DNA from 2 places in the Staphylococcus sp. FSL K6-0223 genome. Region 1 is predicted to be linked to the other one. Evidence: a T-box and tRNA genes for the amino acid it is inferred to sense, from the RefSeq annotation. Region 1 holds a T-box; the other holds one or more tRNA genes.
What was found. A T-box is a leader RNA that pairs with one kind of tRNA and senses whether it is charged. The one in region 1 lies ahead of serS (serine--tRNA ligase), so its partner is inferred to be a tRNA-Ser.
Positions count from the first base shown of each region.

Region 1 (7,037 bases):
AATTAGGTAACTCTGAAGTACGTCAAATCGTTGATCGATTATTTTCAGAACACTTTGAACGCTTTTTATATGAGAATCCAAATGTTGCAAGAATCATTGTTGAAAAAGGAATCATGGCGTCAAGAGCACGTGTAGCAGCTAAAAAAGCGCGTGAAGTGACACGTCGTAAATCAGCATTAGAAATTTCAAGTTTACCTGGTAAACTGGCAGACTGTTCAAGTAAAAATCCTGATGAAAGTGAAATTTTCTTAGTTGAGGGTGACTCTGCCGGGGGGTCTACAAAAGAAGGTCGTGACTCAAAAACACAAGCGATTTTACCGTTGAGAGGTAAAATATTAAATGTGGAAAAAGCACGTTTAGATCGTATTTTAAATAACAATGAAATCCGTCAAATGATTACAGCATTTGGTACAGGCATAGGTGGCGAATTTGATATTTCTAAAGCCCGTTATCATAAGATTGTTATCATGACAGATGCTGATGTAGATGGTGCGCATATTCGTACATTATTACTTACATTCTTCTACAGATTTATGCGTCCATTAATTGAGGCTGGGTATGTATACATCGCTCAACCACCATTGTATAAGCTAACACAAGGTAAACAAAAATATTACGTCTTTAACGATCGTGAATTGGATAAATTAAAAGCTGAACTAAATCCTACTCCAAAATGGCAAATTTCTCGTTACAAAGGTTTAGGTGAAATGAATGCCGATCAATTATGGGAAACAACAATGAATCCTGAAAATCGTATGATGTTACAAGTAAAACTTGAAGATGCAGTAGAAGCGGATCAAACATTTGAAATGTTAATGGGTGACGTTGTTGAAAATCGTAGACAATTTATCGAAGATAATGCAGTTTATGCTAATTTAGATTTCTAATTTAACTTAATGTGAACTGACTATAAAAGGAGGATATCTTGATGGCTGATTCTCTACCACAATCAAGAATTAATGAAAGAAATATAACCAACGAAATGCGCGAATCATTTTTAGACTATGCGATGAGCGTTATCGTTTCACGTGCATTACCAGATGTACGTGATGGTTTAAAACCTGTACATCGTCGTATTTTATATGGTCTAAATGAACAAGGAATGACTCCAGACAAACCTTATAAAAAATCAGCACGTATTGTTGGGGACGTTATGGGGAAATATCATCCACACGGCGACTCTTCAATTTATGATGCTATGGTAAGAATGGCACAAACCTTTAGCTATCGTTATCCTCTTGTTGATGGTCAAGGTAACTTTGGTTCAATGGATGGTGACGGTGCTGCGGCAATGCGTTATACCGAAGCAAAAATGACCAAAATCACATTAGAACTGTTACGTGATATCAATAAAGATACTATTGATTTCTTAGATAACTATGATGGTACAGAAAGAGAGCCCGAAGTCTTACCTTCTCGTTTCCCTAACCTTTTAGTGAATGGTGCTTCAGGTATTGCGGTTGGTATGGCTACAAATATTCCACCACACAATTTAACAGAAGTCATTGACGGAGTCTTACGTTTAAGTCAAAATCCTGATATCACAATCTCAGAATTGATGGAAGATATTCAAGGTCCTGATTTTCCAACTTCTGGCTTAATTTTAGGTAAAAGTGGCATTAGACGTGCCTATGAAACTGGTCGTGGATCAATTCAAATGCGTGCACGTGCATCAATAGAAGAACGTGGCGGTGGTCGTCAGCGTATTGTTGTGACTGAAATTCCATATCAAGTGAATAAAGCAAGAATGATTGAGAAAATTGCAGAATTAGCGCGTGAGAAAAGAATTGAAGGTATCACAGATCTTCGTGACGAAACAAGTTTACGTACAGGGGTAAGAGTTGTTATTGATGTACGTAAAGATGCCAATGCAAATGTTATTTTAAATAATTTATATAAACATACACCATTACAAACATCATTTGGTGTAAATATGATTGCCCTTGTGAATGGTCGACCTAAATTAATTAACTTAAAAGAAGCGCTTGTTGAATATTTAGAACATCAAAAAACAGTTGTACGTCGTCGTACAGAATACAATTTGAAAAAAGCGAAAGATCGTGCACATATCTTAGAAGGTTTAAGAATTGCGCTGGATCATATTGATGAAATTATTTCTATTATTCGTGAGTCTGACACAGATAAAGTGGCGATGGAAACATTGCAAGAACGTTTTAAATTGTCTGAACGTCAAGCTCAAGCCATTTTAGATATGCGTTTACGTCGTTTAACTGGGTTAGAGCGCGATAAAATTGAAAATGAGTATAATGAATTATTAAGTTATATTGCAGAATTAGAAGAGATCTTAGCAAATGAAGATGTATTACTTCAACTTGTTCGTGATGAGCTTACAGAAATTAAAGAACGTTTCGGTGACGAACGTCGTACTGAAATTCAATTGGGTGGTTTAGATCACTTAGAAGATGAAGACTTAATCCCTGAAGAACAAATTGTCATCACTTTAAGTCATAACAACTATATTAAACGTTTACCTGTATCTACATATCGTTCACAAAACAGAGGTGGACGAGGTGTACAAGGTATGAATACCTTAGAAGAAGACTTTGTCAGTCAACTTGTAACATTAAGTACACATGATAATGTTTTATTCTTTACGAATAAAGGCCGTGTTTATAAGTTGAAAGGATACGAAGTACCTGAATTATCTCGTCAATCTAAAGGTATTCCAGTCATTAATGCGATTGAGCTTGAAAATGATGAAGTGATTAGTACGATGATTGCCGTAAGAGATTTAGAAGATGAGAACAGTTTCTTAGTCTTTGCTACTAAAAAAGGTATTGTTAAACGTTCTGCATTAAGCAATTTCTCTCATATTAATAAGAATGGTAAAATTGCGATTGGCTTTAAAGAAGATGATGAATTGATTGCAGTTCGTCTTACTGATGGTAAACAAGATATTTTACTTGGTACAGCACATGCCTCATTAATTCGATTCCCTGAAAATAGTTTACGCCCACTAGGTCGTACAGCTTCAGGTGTGAGAGGGATTTCTCTAAGAGAAAATGACGTAGTCGTAGGTTTAGACGTAGCCTATGCTGAAAGTGAAGATGAAGTTCTAGTCGTTACTGAAAAAGGTTATGGTAAACGAACACCTGTAAGTGAATATCGTTTATCTAATCGTGGTGGTAAAGGTATAAAAACGGCTAAAATTACAGAACGTAATGGTAATGTGGTATGTATTACAACGGTAAGTGGTCAAGAAGATTTAATGATTGTAACGGATGGTGGCATTATTATTCGTCTACAAGTTGAAGATATTTCTCAAAATGGCCGTGCCACACAAGGTGTGCGATTAATGAAATTAGGCGATAATCAAGCTGTATCAACCGTTGCGAAAGTCATTGATAAAACTGAAGATGAAGCTGCGACTGAAGCGGCACAACAAACAGAAAATGCGAGTGCCCAAACTACAGAAAGTGCAAATGAACAAGTGATAGATGATACGACACCTGGTAACGCTTTGCATACTGAATCTGATGAAGATGATGAACGCATCGAAGTAAGACAAGATTTCATGGATCGTGTAAATGAAGATATTGAGAATGATTCAGATCAGAATTAAATATAAAAATAAGACTTCTCACATATAGGGAAGTCTTATTTTTATTATTTATCTTTCTAATTCTTTCATTACATAAGGAATTTGATTAATTAATTTTGAAGGGGGCACGACGTACATTTTTTCAGAAAGTTTTTCACCAATATAACTGTGAATATAAGTTGCGCTCGTAACGGCATCTTGTAAGCTATCAAATTGACCTACAAAACTTGTAATCATACCAGCTAATGTATCACCCATACCACCTGTAGCCATTGCAGGTGTGCCAATTGATAATTTGTATTCTTTATCTTTAAAGAAGATTTCTGTACCGTGTTTTTTTAGTACTACAGTAGCACCTAATTTATCCACAGCTTCTCTATTTCTTTCATACGTTTGTTCTTCAATAGGAATACCACTTAGACGTTCCCATTCTTTTTGATGTGGTGTAAAGATAACACGACATGTAGGAATATCAGGTTTAAGTTTACAAAATATTGTAATTGCATCACCATCTACAATTAAGTTTTGGTGGGGTTGAATATTTTGTAGTAAGAAAGTAATCGCATTATTTCCTTTAAAATCAACGCCAAGACCTGGTCCAATTAAAATACTATCTGTATTCTCAATCATTTTTGTTAACATTTTAGTATCATTAATATCTATTACCATTGCTTCAGGACAACGTGAATGAATGGCTGCATGATTAGTAGGATGTGTGGCTACAGTAATTAAACCACTTCCACTAAAAAGACATGCACGGGCAGCTAACATGATTGCTCCGCCTAAATTTGCACTACCACCAATTAAAAGAATTTTTCCATAATCACCTTTATGCGTTTCGTCATTACGTTTAGGAATTGTCACATTAGTTAATGTTTCCATATGATGAATCCTCCCTATTTAGATTCGAAAGTCATAACTTCTATATATTAAATCAATGAAATGATGAGTTATTAAGACAAGCGAAAATATCATGTGCGTTTTAAATACAATAGAAAATATTATACCTGCTTAAGCGTTTCGTCAACACTATTTTAAATAAATTTATAAATGCTAAAATTGACAGAATTTTAACGTATGTAGTTTGTTATATTTGGTTGAGGGAACTGCTTGAAAATTATATATGACTTTGCTATATTAAAATTAAGTTAATAAAGTATTGTTCGTAGGCTAAGTAACATAAGGGTATTAATTTCAGAGAGCTTGTGGTTAGTGTAAACAAGTAATTAATTTTTATGCGAATCTACCTACTTATATTGAACAATCGGTTTTAACCGTTATCGATAGTGGAGTGCAATTTAGTTTATTTAATTAAATTGTTAAATAGGGTGGCAACGCGTAGACCACGTCCCTTGTATGGGGACGTGGTCTTTTTTTATTTTAAATCGCTATGGTCACTCAATATAAATTTTTTTGGAAGGATGAATATTATATGTTAGACATCAAGCAGTTCAGAGACGAAACGGACAAAGTTAAGAGCAAAATTGAATTACGAGGAGATGATTCAAAGGTTGTTGATGAAGTATTAGAATTAGATAATCAACGTCGTGATTTAATTGGTAAAACAGAAGAAATGAAAGCACGTCGTAACAAAGTAAGTGATCAAATCGCTGAAAAAAAACGTAACAAAGAAGATGCGGATGACGTCATTAAAGAAATGCGTGAATTAGGCGATGAAATTAAAGAAAATGATGCAAAATTAAATGAAGTAGATAACAAAATTCGTGATATCTTAATTCGTATTCCAAACTTAATTGCAGATGATGTACCACAAGGTGCTGACGACACTGAAAATGTTGAATTAAAAAAATGGGGTACACCTCGTGAATTTGATTTTGAACCAAAAGCGCACTGGGATTTAGTAGAAGAATTAAAAATGGCTGATTTCGAACGTGCTGCAAAAGTATCAGGTGCGCGCTTCGTTTATTTAACTAAAGATGGTGCTTTATTAGAACGTGCATTAATGAACTATATGTTAACAAAACATACAACACAACATGGTTATACAGAAATGATGACACCTCAATTGGTAAATGCAGATACAATGTTTGGTACAGGCCAATTACCTAAATTTGAAGAAGATTTATTCAAAGTTGAAAAAGAAGGCTTATATACAATTCCAACTGCAGAAGTGCCATTAACAAACTTCTATAGAAATGAAATTATCCAACCTGGTGTGTTACCAGAAAAATTCACTGGTCAAACTGCATGTTTCCGTAGTGAAGCGGGATCAGCTGGTAGAGATACAAGAGGTTTAATTCGTTTACATCAATTCGATAAAGTTGAAATGGTGCGTTTTGAAAAACCTGAAGATTCTTGGGATGCATTAGAAGATATGACTCAAAATGCCGAAGCAATTTTAGAAGAATTAAAATTACCATATCGTCGCGTGATCTTATGTACTGGAGATATTGGTTTCAGCGCAAGTAAAACATATGACTTAGAAGTATGGTTACCAAGTTACAATGACTACAAAGAAATTAGTTCTTGCTCAAACTGTACTGATTTCCAAGCTCGTCGTGCTAACATTCGTTTCAAACGTGATGCTTCTTCTAAACCAGAATTAGTACACACATTAAATGGTAGTGGACTTGCAGTAGGTCGTACATTTGCTGCTATCGTAGAAAACTACCAAAACGAAGATGGTTCAATTACAATTCCAGAAGCACTTGTACCATTTATGGGCGGCAAAACAGAAATTCGTCCAGTCAACTAATCATTAAATAGAATTCAACTCATAAAGTGATAGAGTGACATAGTCCTCTATCGCTTTATTTATTTTTATATTAAATAAGACTGCCCTGAGAAAGGTAAATTTAAAAATATCGAAAATTTCTGATATTTTTAAAACATTGAAGTATCAATATTTCTAAACGCCCTTCTCTCTAACCTCACTCAAACGGACGTCTAAAGATATTGAAGCGTCTATTAGATTATATTAGACTGAATTTAATTAAAATATATAGTCAATTTGAAAATACATATATAAAGGGGGAGCTAACATGACGTCACATGTAACATTTCAACAAGGAGTCAAAGAATGTATTCCAACACTACTAGGATACATCGGTATAGGACTATCATTTGGCATCGTGGCAGCTTCTCAGGATTTTAGTGTTCTAGAAATTCTTCTGTTATGTTTATTGGTTTATGCAGGCGCAGCACAATTTATTATTTGTGCTTTAGTTATTACTGGTACACCTATATCAGCCATCGTGTTAACAACGTTAATTGTGAATTCCCGCTTCTTTTTATTGTCTATGACATTATCACCTAATTATAAAGATTATGGTATATGGAATCGTTTAGCTTTGTCTTCTCTTCTTACTGACGAGACCTTTGGGGTTGCTATAACGCCACACTTAAAAGGGGAAACAATTAATGACCGATGGTTACATGGATTAAATATTACTGCTTATTCATTTTGGGCAATGGCTTGTGTGTTAGGGGCAATCTTTGGGAAATACATCTCTCA
Region 1 covers NZ_JBBOYX010000001.1:5,548-12,584, forward strand. The annotation lists gene gyrB (DNA topoisomerase (ATP-hydrolyzing) subunit B) at 1-887, shown strand, start outside; gene gyrA (DNA gyrase subunit A) at 929-3,583, shown strand; gene MHI13_RS00035 (NAD(P)H-hydrate dehydratase) at 3,632-4,444, opposite strand; T-box leader at 4,715-4,918, shown strand; gene serS (serine--tRNA ligase) at 4,995-6,278, shown strand; gene MHI13_RS00045 (AzlC family ABC transporter permease) at 6,565-7,037, shown strand, end outside.

Region 2 (7,037 bases), 950 kb from region 1:
CCTATATTTTTGCTAAGAACCAATTGTATCCTATTCCAGGCGGATCAATTATGGGAATTCCAACAGATATTAAACCTTTCTTAAAAACACGTTTAATTTCCCCTTTAGGAAAATTAAGAGCAGGATTAGATTTAGTTATTCCGCCTATTAAAATAGAAAATGATATTTCGGTTGGTGAATTCTTCAGAAAACGTTTAGGAAACGAAATGCTGGAAAATTTGATTGAGCCCCTTATGGGAGGAATTTATGGAACAGATATTGATCAATTAAGTTTGATGAGTACATTTCCTAATTTCAAGTATAAAGAAGAATCATATGGTAGTTTAATTAAAGGAATGAAAGATGAAAAACGCGAACGTACAAGAAAACGTCAGCTTTATCCAGGTGCTCCTAAAGGACAATTCAAACAATTTAGACATGGGCTAAGTTCATTTATTGAAGCACTAGCTAAAAATGTTGAACAAAAAGGTGTACACATCAAATATAATACACCAGTAGAAGATATTCATATTCATAATGATAATTATGAGATTGTTACACATAATAGTCGAAAGACGTTTGATGGTTTACTTGTTACGACACCGCATCAAACGTTTATGAAATGGTTTAATCATGATTCAGCATTTAAATACTTTAATACTATGGATTCTACTACAGTTGCAACGGTTGTATTTGCATTTGATGAGAAAAATATCGAAAATAGCTATAATGGTACTGGATTTGTCATTGCAAGAACCAGTCATACAGATATTACTGCATGTACTTGGACGACTAAAAAGTGGCCATTTACCACACCAAAAGGTAAAGTATTATTACGTGCGTATGTAGGAAAACCGGGCGATACGGTTGTAGATGACCATACTGATGAAGAAATTGTAAATATCGCACGTCGAGATTTAAGTAAAATGATGACGTTTAAAGGTGATCCAGATTTTACCATAGTGAATCGATTACCAAAAAGTATGCCACAGTATCATATCGGTCATATGACTCAAATTCGAAATATACAAAATCATGTAAAACGTCAATATAACGGGTTACGCATTACCGGTGCACCTTTTGAAGCGGTAGGTTTACCTGATTGTATTCAACAAGGCAAAAATGCTGTTGAAGAATTAATAGACGAGTTATAAATAAAGCATAGTAAATAGGCACTTTTTAGAGGTTACATTTGTCTCTTTAAAGTGCTTTATTTTAAAATAAATAGTCATTATTAAGAAGAAAAGGGGAATAAAAAATGACAGATGTAATTATTGTTCATTCACAAATAGGAAATGCACAAAATCATTGGTATCAATGGTTAAAACATAACTTAGCACTCGAAGGATATAATGTACAATTGTTTAATTTAGATAAAGCGGATAACAAAAAATTAGATATGTGGCTAAAGGCTATGAAACAACAAATTAAAATCAATCATCCCGATACGTATGTTGTAACACATGGCTATGGTTCAATCGCTGCTTTGAAATTTATTGAACAATTAGATTTAAAACGTCCAATAGAAGGCTTTTTTAGTATTGCTGGATTTAAAGAAGATGCTCAAGACATCGATGAATCTGTTAATTTAGATCATATTACCATTGATTATGATGAAGTTAAGAAAAAGGTGAAACACTTTCACGGTCTCGCTTCAAAAGATGATGAACATGTATCTTATAAAGAAACTGAAAAGTTATTACAAGCTTTAGGAGGATCAATTCGAATTGTTGAAGAAGGAGGGCACTTCCTAGAAGAAGAAGGCTTTGTTTCTTTCAGTGAATTACAAGAAAAAATGCAAAAATATATGACACAATAATGTTAGAGCGGGAAAGTATCAAATAGTAATATAAAGAGTAATAATAATTATGAGATTTTATACCCAAATTATCCCCATAAAATAAAATTTTTTAAGTGTAGCGTTTTTTTACACAAATTAATTTATAATTTTTATTGACTATATAGGTTTTAATATATATACTAATAAAGTATTGAAAAAAGCACTAATTAAAAAATAATTATCTCATAATTATTTAAATTTATAATTAACGTATTGTAAAAATTATTTAAAAAAAGTGTTGACATTACAGTGACTTAAATGATATATTAATTAAGTACTCATTTGAAGTGCTAATAATATTGGCGCGGGATGGAGCAGTTCGGTAGCTCGTCGGGCTCATAACCCGAAGGTCGGTGGTTCAAATCCGCCTCCCGCAATACATAATTTTATAGGTCTCGTAGTGTAGCGGTTAACACGCCTGCCTGTCACGCAGGAGATCGCGGGTTCGATTCCCGTCGAGACCGCCATTACTTTTGACTTATGATTAAGGTTCAGTAGCTCAGTTGGTAGAGCAATGGATTGAAGCTCCATGTGTCGGCAGTTCGACTCTGTCCTGAACCATTTACACTTTGGCGGTTGTGGCGAAGTGGTTAACGCATCGGATTGTGGTTCCGACACTCGTGGGTTCGATTCCCATCAACCGCCCCATAATCGTTATTAAGCGGGTGTAGTTTAATGGCAAAACCTCAGCCTTCCAAGCTGATGTTGTGGGTTCGATTCCCATCACCCGCTCCATAATTTAATTATTCCGCAGTAGCTCAGTGGTAGAGCTATCGGCTGTTAACCGATCGGTCGTAGGTTCGAATCCTACCTGCGGAGCCATGGCTCCTTGGTCAAGCGGTTAAGACACCGCCCTTTCACGGCGGTAACACGGGTTCGAGTCCCGTAGGAGTCATATAAACAGAAGTGAAACATCGCTTCTGTTTTTTTATTTAATTGAATAGAGGAGAGTTGTCCGAGTCTGGCTGAAGGAGCACGCCTGGAAAGTGTGTAGGCGCTTTATCGCGTCTCAAGGGTTCGAATCCCTTACTCTCCGTACAGTAGCTCAGAATGGTTATTTTCCATTCTGAGTTTTTTATAGATATGATATATCAAGTATTCAACTATATTTATCTTAAAATGGATAATATCTTTTTAAAAATAAAACAATCACAAAATAAATTCAAACATGAGTCCTGTTAAGTCATTTAAAAATCGTTATAATATAGAGTGTATAACTATTGGAGGAATGAATTTTGGAATTTTGGTTAAAAGAGCAAAGTATAAAAAACAAAAACAAAATCGCGGTTACAGATGGTCAGTATACATTAACATATAATCAATTATATTCTGCAGCGTATCAGCTTTCAAAGAAATTATTATCTTTAAATGAAAGTAGGGTAGGACTATATATTGGAAACGATATTGATTCTGTTATTTTAGTGCACGCATGTTGGTTAGCGCAAATTGAAATTGCAATGATCAATACACGATTAACAACAACTGAAATGACCAATCAAATGAACTCAGTGAATGTTCAACTTATTTTAACTACAAAAGAGTTCGATTTATCTTCACATCAAGTTCTCTCATTTAATCAACTCAATGATTATCCTGATACGCCTAATCATAAACAATTTGATATTCATCGTATTGCATCTATTATGTTTACATCAGGGACGACAGGACCCCAAAAAGCAGTACCTCAAACATTTAAAAATCACTATGCAAGTGCATTAGGTTGTAAAGAAAGTCTAGGATTTGATCAACAAACGACATGGTTATCGGTTCTTCCAATTTATCATATTTCAGGACTTAGCGTGATTTTACGTGCTGTGATTGAAGGATTTACTGTACGTTTATTAAATAAATATAATACTGAAGATATGTTGACTATTATTAAAAACGAATATCCTACACATGTGTCACTTGTGCCACAAACGTTAAAGTGGCTAATGGATGCTGGTTTAAATAAACCATACTCAATTGAAAAAATATTACTTGGGGGTGCTAAATTATCATCCACGCTCATACAACAGGCATTGAGTTATCAATTACCTATTTATAATTCTTTTGGAATGACAGAAACATGTTCGCAGTTCCTAACCGCTTCGCCAGATATGTTAGCTAAACGATATGATACAGTAGGTAAACCAAGTGATAATGTTGAAGTATGTATTAAACAACCTAATGAAGAGGGACATGGTGAATTACTTATCAAAGGCGACAATGTAATGAACGGATATTTGTATCCTAAAGATTTGGATAACACATTTGAAGATGGTTTCTTTAAAACAGGAGATATTGCAGAAATAGACAGTGATGGTTTTGTAATGGTTTATGATCGACGTAAAGACCTTATTATTAGTGGTGGAGAAAATATCTATCCTTATGAAATTGAAACAGTAGCTAAAACATTCAATGGAATTATAGATGCAGTATGTGTACCTAAAGAAGATGAGACTTGGGGTCAGATTCCAGCGCTTTACTATGTCGCAAGTGAAACAATTGAGGTTAATGATCTTATAAATTTTTTACAAGAACATTTAGCAAAATATAAAGTTCCTAAGATATATCAACACGTCAATGCATTACCTTATACTTCTACTGGAAAATTACAACGTAATAAAGTTGGAACTGAGGATCATTAAATGAAAATCATTGATATACAATTTTATTACTATACCGCGCCGTTTCATTCTCCGATTACGACGCCTAAAGTCGAAATGACACATCGTAAAGCACTCATAGTACGATTTATTTCTGATGAAGGGAAAAATTATTTTGGTGAATGTAATGCATTTGAAACGGATTGGTATGATACTGAAACAATTGAGACAGTAAAAATACGAATACAACAATGGTCAAAAAAGATTTTAAATCAATCATTCAATACATTTAGTGACTGGTTACCTTATCTTGATGTATTAGATAGTTATCCAGCTACTAGATGTACTGTTGTGATGGCGGTTTATCAGATGTTTTATTCACAACCGTGCTTTAACGTTGAATATGGGGCAACAGTAAGTGGTTTATCTTCTTCACAATTACAAACACTTAAAGACACAAAGCCAGCACGTATTAAATTAAAATGGAGTTCTCATCTCATTAACGATATAAAAAAGCTACGCAATGAACTTCCATTTGAATTTAGTCTTGCACTCGATGCAAATGAATCACTGGATATGTCACAATTTCAATTATTAAAAGAGATTGATCAACACAATCTTCTATACGTTGAAGAACCATTTAAAGATTTAAATGATTTAAGCTATATAGATGTTACGCATTATCCTGCTATTGCTATTGATGAAAAAGCAACGGATGTACAATCAATTTTGAAAATTATTCATCAATATCCTATAACTGCGGTTGTGGTTAAACCATTTAGACTGGGAGGAATAGATAGAGCGCTAGAACTCATTCACTTATTAAAAGAGAAAGATATTAAAGTGATCGTTGGTGGGATGTATGAATATGGACTTAGTCGATATTTTACTGCTTTATTAGCAAAAGAAGGGTCTTATCCAGGAGATATTACTCCAGATGGATATTATTTTGAAACAGACTTTACACAAGGCATAGGCAAATTAAAAGAAGGATTGATATATTTCAATCCCCCTAAAGTTAATATAAATGCATTATCTGTTTATGAATGATGATGTGTATGTTTGTCTTTTTTTAAAGGTACGGGATCAAATCCACCTTCATGAAATGGATGGCATTTTAAAATACGTTTTACTCCCATATAGCCACCTTTAAATGCGCCATATACTTCTATAGCTTCTTTAGTATATTCAGAACAAGTAGGATAGAATCGACATGTTGGTGGTGTCATAGGGGAGATGAAACGCTGATAAATACGAATGATGCTTAGAAATAATTTTTTAAGCATAAATAAACCTCCTATAGACATTTGATTATTAAATAATTTTATCATATTTAAGAGGGGGATGAGTGATATGGAGTTTATCGATCAAGATGATAGACGAGTCACGATGCAATATAAAACTGATAACGATATACCGAATGGAAACCACGTTTTAGCTATTCCGATATTTCAAAATCAATTATTATTCACTAAACACTCTAAAAGAGGTATCGAGTTCCCTGGAGGTAAAGTTGAAATTAATGAAACTAGTCAACAAGCGATTGCTAGAGAACTTTATGAAGAAACAGGTGGAAAGGTAGAAGCCTTATATTATATCGCGCAATATCAAGTTCATACCTTTGATAAGTCACTTTTTAAAAAAGATGTGTACGTGATTAAAGTGAAATCAATTGAACATAAACATGATTATTTGGAAACAGAAGGTCCTATATTATTTCATCTAGTTAATGAGATTCCTGAGCACCAAAAAAGTTATTTAATTAAAGATGAAGCAATTTTAAAATGTTTAGAAAGGGTGAAAGATCTTGGGTATTACAAATATTAGAACAATGCCTGTTGAATCCAACACTCATCGATTTGAGGAAATAACTTATACAGTAGACGAATTAAATGTAAAAGCGTTACAGATGATCCCAACGTATCATAATGTTAAACGAATTGTAGTGTATTTACGTGGTGGAAAAGGGCAAGTTGGTAGAGTAAGAGCTTCAAGACTCATGCAATTTTCTGATCCGTATACATTAGTTATAGGTCCCTATTATAGAGGAAGTAATGGTAGTGAAGGAAAAGATGAATTTTGTAATGCTGATTTACATGATGTAACAGTACTTATTCGATTATTAAAAAATAAGTATCCCCAAGCTTTCGTCCATATGATTGGATTTTCAAGAGGTGGAATTCAAGGTTTATTATCATTTCAGGATGATCCAGTTGATAGTTATATTATTTGGGGTGGCGTTTCAGATGTTCATTTAATGTATGAAGAACGTGTGGATTTAAGGGGAATGCTAAGACGTATGGTAGGTCATCCGAAAAAAGATAAAGAGGCATATGAACAAAGAAATGCGATACGTACGTTGAATCAAAACAGTCCACCTATTTTAATTGTACATGGTGGTAAAGATTGGCAAGTGGGTATACATCAAGCGTATTTTCTTCAAGAACAACTAGAACGTAAAGGGGTCAAACATGATACATTTTATCAACTTGACGAAGGCCATGTCCCAAGACCGAAAGCATTGAAAGAAGTTTTAGATTATATACATCAATGGATGAATAATATAGAACAAGACTTACAAAGATGACTATAACAGTTATCATGTAAGTCTTTTGTTTAGATATATTATT
Region 2 covers NZ_JBBOYX010000001.1:957,949-964,985, forward strand. The annotation lists gene hemY (protoporphyrinogen oxidase) at 1-1,133, shown strand, start outside; gene MHI13_RS04840 (RBBP9/YdeN family alpha/beta hydrolase) at 1,238-1,798, shown strand; tRNA gene MHI13_RS04845 (tRNA-Met) at 2,123-2,196, shown strand; tRNA gene MHI13_RS04850 (tRNA-Asp) at 2,211-2,286, shown strand; tRNA gene MHI13_RS04855 (tRNA-Phe) at 2,308-2,380, shown strand; tRNA gene MHI13_RS04860 (tRNA-His) at 2,392-2,467, shown strand; tRNA gene MHI13_RS04865 (tRNA-Gly) at 2,481-2,554, shown strand; tRNA gene MHI13_RS04870 (tRNA-Asn) at 2,567-2,641, shown strand; tRNA gene MHI13_RS04875 (tRNA-Glu) at 2,643-2,714, shown strand; tRNA gene MHI13_RS04880 (tRNA-Ser) at 2,765-2,855, shown strand; gene menE (o-succinylbenzoate--CoA ligase) at 3,055-4,449, shown strand; gene menC (o-succinylbenzoate synthase) at 4,450-5,457, shown strand; gene yidD (membrane protein insertion efficiency factor YidD) at 5,448-5,693, opposite strand; gene ytkD (RNA deprotection pyrophosphohydrolase) at 5,761-6,234, shown strand; gene MHI13_RS04905 (alpha/beta hydrolase family protein) at 6,215-6,994, shown strand; gene pckA (phosphoenolpyruvate carboxykinase (ATP)) at 7,036-7,037, opposite strand, start outside.
Region 2: it encodes a tRNA-Ser, which carries the amino acid that the T-box ahead of serS (serine--tRNA ligase) is inferred to sense. The anticodon was not compared.